DNA from 2 places in the Variovorax sp. Soil_C_19 genome. Region 1 is predicted to be linked to the other one. Evidence: riboswitches for the same ligand, from Rfam matches in the RefSeq annotation. Region 1 holds a riboswitch; the other holds the start of a gene.

What was found. A riboswitch is a leader RNA that binds a small molecule or an ion and turns the genes downstream of it on or off. The one in region 1 is predicted to bind S-adenosylhomocysteine.
Region 2: another riboswitch for S-adenosylhomocysteine. It lies ahead of ahcY (adenosylhomocysteinase); the one in region 1 lies ahead of metH (methionine synthase).

Annotation. Positions count from the first base shown of each region.
Region 1 covers NZ_JBDGIV010000021.1:34,566-37,966, forward strand. The annotation lists gene metH (methionine synthase) at 1-1,658, opposite strand, end outside; S-adenosyl-L-homocysteine riboswitch at 1,718-1,821, opposite strand; gene AC3A6R_RS25330 (PACE efflux transporter) at 1,871-2,335, opposite strand; gene AC3A6R_RS25335 (LysR family transcriptional regulator) at 2,439-3,353, shown strand.
Region 2 covers NZ_JBDGIV010000009.1:1,187-4,587, forward strand. The annotation lists partial or broken gene AC3A6R_RS17740 (M20/M25/M40 family metallo-hydrolase) at 1-485, opposite strand, end outside; gene AC3A6R_RS17745 (GntR family transcriptional regulator) at 488-886, shown strand; gene AC3A6R_RS17750 (FadR/GntR family transcriptional regulator) at 793-1,116, shown strand; gene phaP (TIGR01841 family phasin) at 1,132-1,632, opposite strand; S-adenosyl-L-homocysteine riboswitch at 1,788-1,856, shown strand; gene ahcY (adenosylhomocysteinase) at 1,925-3,364, shown strand; gene AC3A6R_RS17765 (TlyA family RNA methyltransferase) at 3,364-3,401, shown strand, end outside.

The DNA.
Region 1 (3,401 bases):
GCCTGATCCGACAGCAGGCTCTGCGCCACGCTCACGCTGCGCGAGGCGTCGGGCACGTAGACCACGGGGCCTTCGTAGTGCGGTGCGATCTTCACGGCCGTGTGCACGCGGCTGGTGGTGGCGCCGCCGATCATGAGCGGGATCTTCCGGATGCGGAAATGGTCGTCCTTCTGCATCTCGCCGGCCACGTACTGCATCTCCTCGAGGCTCGGCGTGATCAGGCCCGAGAGGCCGACGATGTCCGCGCCCTCGACCTTGGCCCGGGCCAGGATCTCGTGGCACGGGACCATCACGCCCATGTTCACCACCTCGAAGTTGTTGCACTGGAGCACGACGGTGACGATGTTCTTGCCGATGTCGTGCACGTCGCCCTTCACCGTGGCGATGATGATCTTGCCCTTGGTGCGCACGTCGCGGCCCGCGGCCTCGTCCTGGCGCTTCTCTTCCTCGATGTAGGGAATGAGGTGGGCCACGGCCGACTTCATCACGCGCGCCGACTTCACCACCTGCGGCAGGAACATCTTGCCCTGGCCGAACAGGTCGCCCACGATGTTCATGCCGTCCATCAACGGGCCTTCGATCACGTGCAGCGGCCGGCCGCCCTTGGCGAGGATCTGCTGGTAGGCCTCTTCGGTGTCCTCGACGATGAAGTCGGTGATGCCGTGCACCATGGCGTGCGACAGGCGCTGGTTGACGTGCACCGGATGCTCCGGCGTGCCGCGCCATTCGAGCTTCTTGCTGTCGTCCTTGGCACCGCTCTTGGCGGTCTCGGCCACTTCGACCAGGCGCTCGCCCGCATCGGAACGGCGGTTCAGCACCACGTCTTCCACGCGCTCGCGCAAGGTCGGCTCGAGGTCGTCGTACACGCCGACCATGCCGGCGTTGACGATGCCCATGTCCATGCCGGCCTGGATCGCGTGGTAGAGAAACACGGTGTGGATCGCTTCGCGCACCGGGTCGTTGCCGCGGAAGCTGAAGCTCACGTTGGAGACGCCGCCCGACACCTTGGCGCCCGGCAGGTTCTGCTTGATCCAGCGCACCGCGTTGATGAAGTCGACCGCGTAGTTGTCGTGCTCCTCGATGCCGGTGGCGATCGCGAAGATGTTCGGGTCGAAGATGATGTCCTCGGGCGGAAAGTCCACCTCGTCCACAAGGATGCGGTAGGCGCGCTCGCAGATCTCGATTTTGCGCTCGAAGGTGTCGGCCTGGCCCTTCTCGTCGAAGGCCATCACCACCGCCGCCGCGCCATAGCGCCGCACGAGCCGGGCCTCGTGCTTGAACTTGTCGACGCCTTCCTTCATGGAGATGGAGTTGACGATGCCCTTGCCCTGGATGCAGCGCAGCCCCGCCTCGATGACGTCCCACTTCGAGCTGTCGACCATCACCGGCACGCGCGCGATGTCGGGCTCGCTCGCGATCAGGTTCAGGAAGCGCACCATCGCGGCCTTGCTGTCGAGCATGGCTTCGTCCATGTTGATGTCGATCACCTGCGCGCCGTTCTCGACCTGCTGGCGCGCCACGGCCAGCGCCTCTTCGAACTGGCCGTTCAGGATCATCCGCGCGAAGGCCTTCGAGCCGGTGACGTTGGTGCGCTCCCCGATGTTGACGAACAGCGAGCCGGCACCGATGGCCACCGGCTCGAGGCCGGACAGCTTCATCGCGGGAACGGGGGTCGTGGAAACATCACTCATCGGGGCTCACCTGTGCAGGGAAAAACGGCAGGTGAGCGTCGTTGGCGGCTTGCGCCCCGGCCAGCAGGGCGCCTTCCAAGCCTGACGGCGGGCCGCTGTGTGGGCCGCCGCTGCAACGCTCCTTGGAAGGGAGCGTGATTTTACCGGCTGCGGCAGGCGCCGCGGCCGCGCGGGGGCGTTCAGGCGCCCTGGCGCGCCATCCCGTCCGCTGGCGCGGGCGTGGCGGGGGCGGCCGAGGCCGGCAGGCCGAACACGCGGTCGAAGCCCCAGTTGAAGACGAAGGTGTAGACCAGGAAGAACACCACCAGGCCCAGGTCCATGACGAGCGCCTCCCAGAGCGACACGCCCAGGCCCCAGGCGAACAGCGGCACCAGCACCGCGATCAGGCCGCCCTCGAAGCCGATCGCATGGGCGATACGGCGGCGCAGGCTGCGCCCGCGAACCAGCTGGCGCGCTTCCCAGCGCTCGAAAAGCGCGTTGAACAGCAGGTTCCAGATCACCGCGACCACCGAGGCCGCGACGGCCAGCGCGCCCGAATGGCCGAGCCCCGCGCCCGTCATCAGCGCCAGCCCGGCGCTGGCGGCCACGATGGCGATCCCTTCGTAAAGAGCGATGTAGACGACGCGGCGTTGGATGCCCTGCATGACCTGTTCCTCTGGCAAATGAAAAAGCGATGCCTGGACTTTATTTGTGATTTGCTGATATAAAGAGTTAACTTGTTTCAGTTTTATTGATAGATCGACACCCATGGCCTTCTCCAGCGACAGCGTCGAAGTCTTTCTGGCCGTGATCGACCACGGCTCCTTCTCGGCCGCGGCGCGTGCGCTGCACAAGGTGCCGTCGGCGGTGAGCATGGCGATCGCCAACCTCGAGGCCGAGCTGGCGCTGCCGCTGTTCGACCGCAGCGGCCGCGAGCCACAGCCGACCGCCGCCGCGCGATCTCTGGAGCCGCAGGCGCGGCTGCTCGCGGCGCAGCTCAAGCAGTTGCAGGTGCAGGCGCTCGCGCTCACGCGGGGGCTCGAAGACCGCCTCACGCTGGCGATCGCGCCCGAACTGCTGGCGGCGCCCTGGAGCGGTCCGCTCGCGGCGCTCGCCGACGAATACCCGCTGCTGCAGGTCGAGGTGCTGGCGGCGCCGCAGGCCGATGCGCTGGCCCTGCTGCACAGCGGGCGCGCGCAGCTGGCGCTGGTGTTCGAGCGGCCGAGCCTCGACGGCCGCGAAGGATTCCAGGAGGTGGGCAGCGACACCATGGTGGCGGTCATGGCGCCCGGCCATCCGGTGCTGCAGGCGGCCGCGGGCCAGCGCCTGCGCGAGGAGCACCTCACGAACACGCGGCAGATCGTGGTGGCCGGACGCGACCTCGCCACCAGCGACCCGCGCTTCGTGTTCGCGCGCCATGTCTGGCGCACCGACAACGCGCTGGCCGCGCTGAGCCTGATCACCGCCGGCCTCGGCTGGGGCTGGCTGCCGCGCAATTTCGCCCGGCCGCACGTGGCGACCGGTGCGCTGGTCGAGATTCCGTTCGAGAACCTCAGCAACGGGCTCGACCTGTGGGTCGACGTGGTGTGGTCGCGCGAGCGGCCGCTGGGGCTGGGCGCGCAGCGCTTCGTGGCGTTGATTGCGCGGGACCGGCAGGCGGCCAAGGCGGCTGCCGAGGGTTGACGTGGAACCGGACAATGTCATAACATACAAGCAAAACTTGAAGGGAGT
Region 2 (3,401 bases), on a different contig from region 1:
CGGCAGGCGACCTCGATCACCTCACGCAGCGCGGCCTCGACGGCCTCGGGCGATTCCTCCGGAACGATGCGGCGGTCGATGCGCAGGCTCAGCTTGTCGGCCACCACGTTGGTGTTGATGCCGCCCTCGATCAGGCCGACCACCATCGTGGGATGGCCGATGCCGGGCGTGCGCGAGGGGTGTGCGGCGAGGCCGTCGCGGTAGCGGTAGAGCGCGGGCAGCAGCGTGGCCGCGGCTTCGATCGCGTCATGGCCGGTGTCGGGCCGCGCGGCATGCGCCGAGGTGCCGCGCAGCGTCACCTCGAGGTGCAGGCAGCCGTTGTGCGCCACCACCACGTGGTGCGAGAAGGCGGCCGACAGCACGTAGTCGGGCCGGCTCAGGCCTTTCGACAGGATCCAGCCGGGGCCGGTCATGCCGCCGGTTTCCTCGTCGTAGGTCAGGTGCAACTCGACCGCGCCGGCCAGCGCGGTGCCCGAGACGGCCAGAGGTGCGCTCCGCCAGCCTCGCGGAGCAGGCCTACGAACGGCTGCGCATGCTGATCCTCGACCGCCAGATCTCTCCGGGCAGCCCACTGCAGGAGGCCAGGCTGGCCGAAGACCTGCGCATTTCGCGCACGCCCATGCGCGAGGCGCTGGTGCGGCTCGCGGGCGAAGGCCTGCTGGTGCGGCGCGATGCGCGCTCGTATGCGGTGCGGGCGCTCGGCACCAAGGAGTACTTCGACTGCATGCGCGCACGCGAGGTGATCGATGCGAGGCCATCGCGCTTGCAGTCGGCAAGATCACCGACGCCGAGATCGAAACGCTCGAAGCCGAGATCCACGCACTGGGCGAGGGCGAGCACAGCGAGACGGAGCACTGGCATTTCGACGACCGCTTCCACCTGCTGATCGCCAACGCCAGCGGCAACGTGGTGTTTCCGCGGCTGGTGGAAGAGCTGCGGGTCAACGCGCGCCTGTTCCGGCTTCACAGCCCGCTGCACCGCCACAGCGAAAACCACGACGAGCACCGCGAGATCGTGGGCGCGCTGCGCACCCGCAACGCTGAAAGTGCCCGCACGGCCATGCGCGAGCACCTGCGCAGCCTCCAGGAAGACGTCCGGCGCGCGCTGATCGACTGAGCGGCGCCCAAGCGCCTACTTGCGCTTGAGCATCTGCGTCACTTCGTCGACGTTGGCCTGGATGCGCTGGCGCACAACCTCGAACGCGTCGGCCTGCGACTTGGCGGCGAGGCCGGCGAGTTCCTGGATGTCGTCCACCGCGCGCTGAAACGACTGCCGACCGAGCTCGTCGAGCTTGGCGAGATTCTCCTTCGCATCCTTGCCGGGCATGCCCTTGGCCGCGGTCTGCCATTCGCCGATGGCCTGCTTGATCATCTCGGTCTGCCGCTGCACCACCGTCTGCAGGCCCTGGAACGACTTCTCGTTGGCCTGCATCAGCGCCTGCAGGTCCTTGCGGCTGCTTTCCAGCACCTTGCCGGCACCGCCCGTGAGGTCGAGGTCCTGCAGGCGGTCGGCCATGGCCTTGAGGGGGTTGAACATCTCCGCGGCGCCGGGGGGCGTCTTCTTCGTGTCGGTGGCGCTTGCGTTGCTGCTCGCGGTGGTCTTGCGGGGGGCGGCTTTCCTGGCAGTGGCCATGGTGACATCTCCTGTTGCGTCGTGTGAGGAAGAGAGAGAAAGGCTTGGCCGCCCGGGCGGCGAAGTGCCGCCGCCACGATACGCCGGCTGCCCGTTTTTCTCAATGTGGGAAGTCCCGCCGATTGGCCCCGGAAGGCCTCACGCTTACAATCCCCGATTCCGAGGAGCGTTGCAGCGCCATCAGGCGTGAGGCTCGGACCACATCGCAACCACGCTCATCCGCTGTTCTCGCGGTGAGTCTTTTTTCCCCGAACGCAGTGGCATCTTTCAAACCAGCTTTGTTGGAGTTCTCATGAGCGCTGTTCTCAAGCCCACCCCCGTCTCCTCCGCCGACCAGGCAATCGCCGACCTCTCGCTCGCTGCCTGGGGCCGCAAGGAAATCAGGATCGCCGAAACCGAAATGCCCGGCCTGATGGCCATCCGCGAGGAGTTCTCGAAGGCGCAGCCGCTCAAGGGTGCGCGCATCACGGGCTCGCTGCACATGACGATCCAGACCGCGGTGCTGATCGAGACGCTGCAGGCGCTCGGTGCCGAGGTGCGCTGGGCCTCGTGCAACATCTTCTCGACGCAGGACCATGCCGCCGCCGCGATCGCCGCCGCAGGCACGCCGGTGTTCGCGATCAAGGGCGAGTCGCTGAAGGACTACTGGGACTACACCCACGCGATCTTCGACTTCGGTCCCAAGGGCTCGAAGGGCGAAGGCCCGAACATGATCCTCGACGACGGCGGCGACGCCACGCTGCTGATGCACCTGGGCCAGCGCGCCGAGAAGGATCTCGGCGTGCTCGCCAACCCGGGCAGCGAGGAAGAGCGCATCCTCTACGCGGCCATCAAGGCCAAGCTCGCGGTCGATGCGACCTGGTACACGCGCAAGTCGGCAGAGATCATCGGCGTGACCGAGGAAACCACCACCGGCGTGCACCGCCTCAACGAGATGAGCGCCAAGGGCACGCTGCTGTTCCGCGCCATCAACGTGAACGACTCGGTCACCAAGAGCAAGTTCGACAACCTGTACGGCTGCCGCGAGTCGCTGGTCGACGGCATCAAGCGCGCGACCGACGTGATGATCGCCGGCAAGGTCGCCTGCGTGGCCGGCTACGGCGACGTGGGCAAGGGCTCGGCCCAGGCACTGCGCGCGCTGAGCGCCCAGGTGTGGGTGACCGAGATCGACCCGATCAACGCCCTGCAAGCCGCGATGGAAGGCTACAAGGTCGTCACCATGGAATATGCCGCCGACAAGGCCGACATATTCGTGACGACCACGGGCAACAAGGACGTCATCACGCACGACACGATGGTGAAGATGAAGGACCAGGCCATCGTCTGCAACATCGGCCACTTCGACAACGAAATCGATGTCGCGTCGATCGAGAAGTACGAGTGGGAAGAGATCAAGCCGCAGGTCGACCACATCACCTTCCCCGACGGCAAGAAGATCATCCTCTTGGCCAAGGGCCGGCTCGTGAACCTGGGCTGCGGCACGGGCCACCCGAGCTTCGTGATGTCGTCGTCGTTCGCCAACCAGACCATCGCGCAGATCGAGCTCTTCACCAAGCCCGACGCCTACCAGGCCGGCAAGGTCTACGTGCTGCCCAAGCACCTCGACGAGAAGGTCGCGCGCCTGCACCTGAAGAAGGTCGGCGCCATGCTCACCGAGCTGACCGACGCGCAGGCCGCCTACATCGGCGTGGACAAGAACGGCCCCTACAAGCCGGACACGTACCGCTACTGATGCGCGCCGACCAGCTGCTGGTGGAACGCGGCCTTGC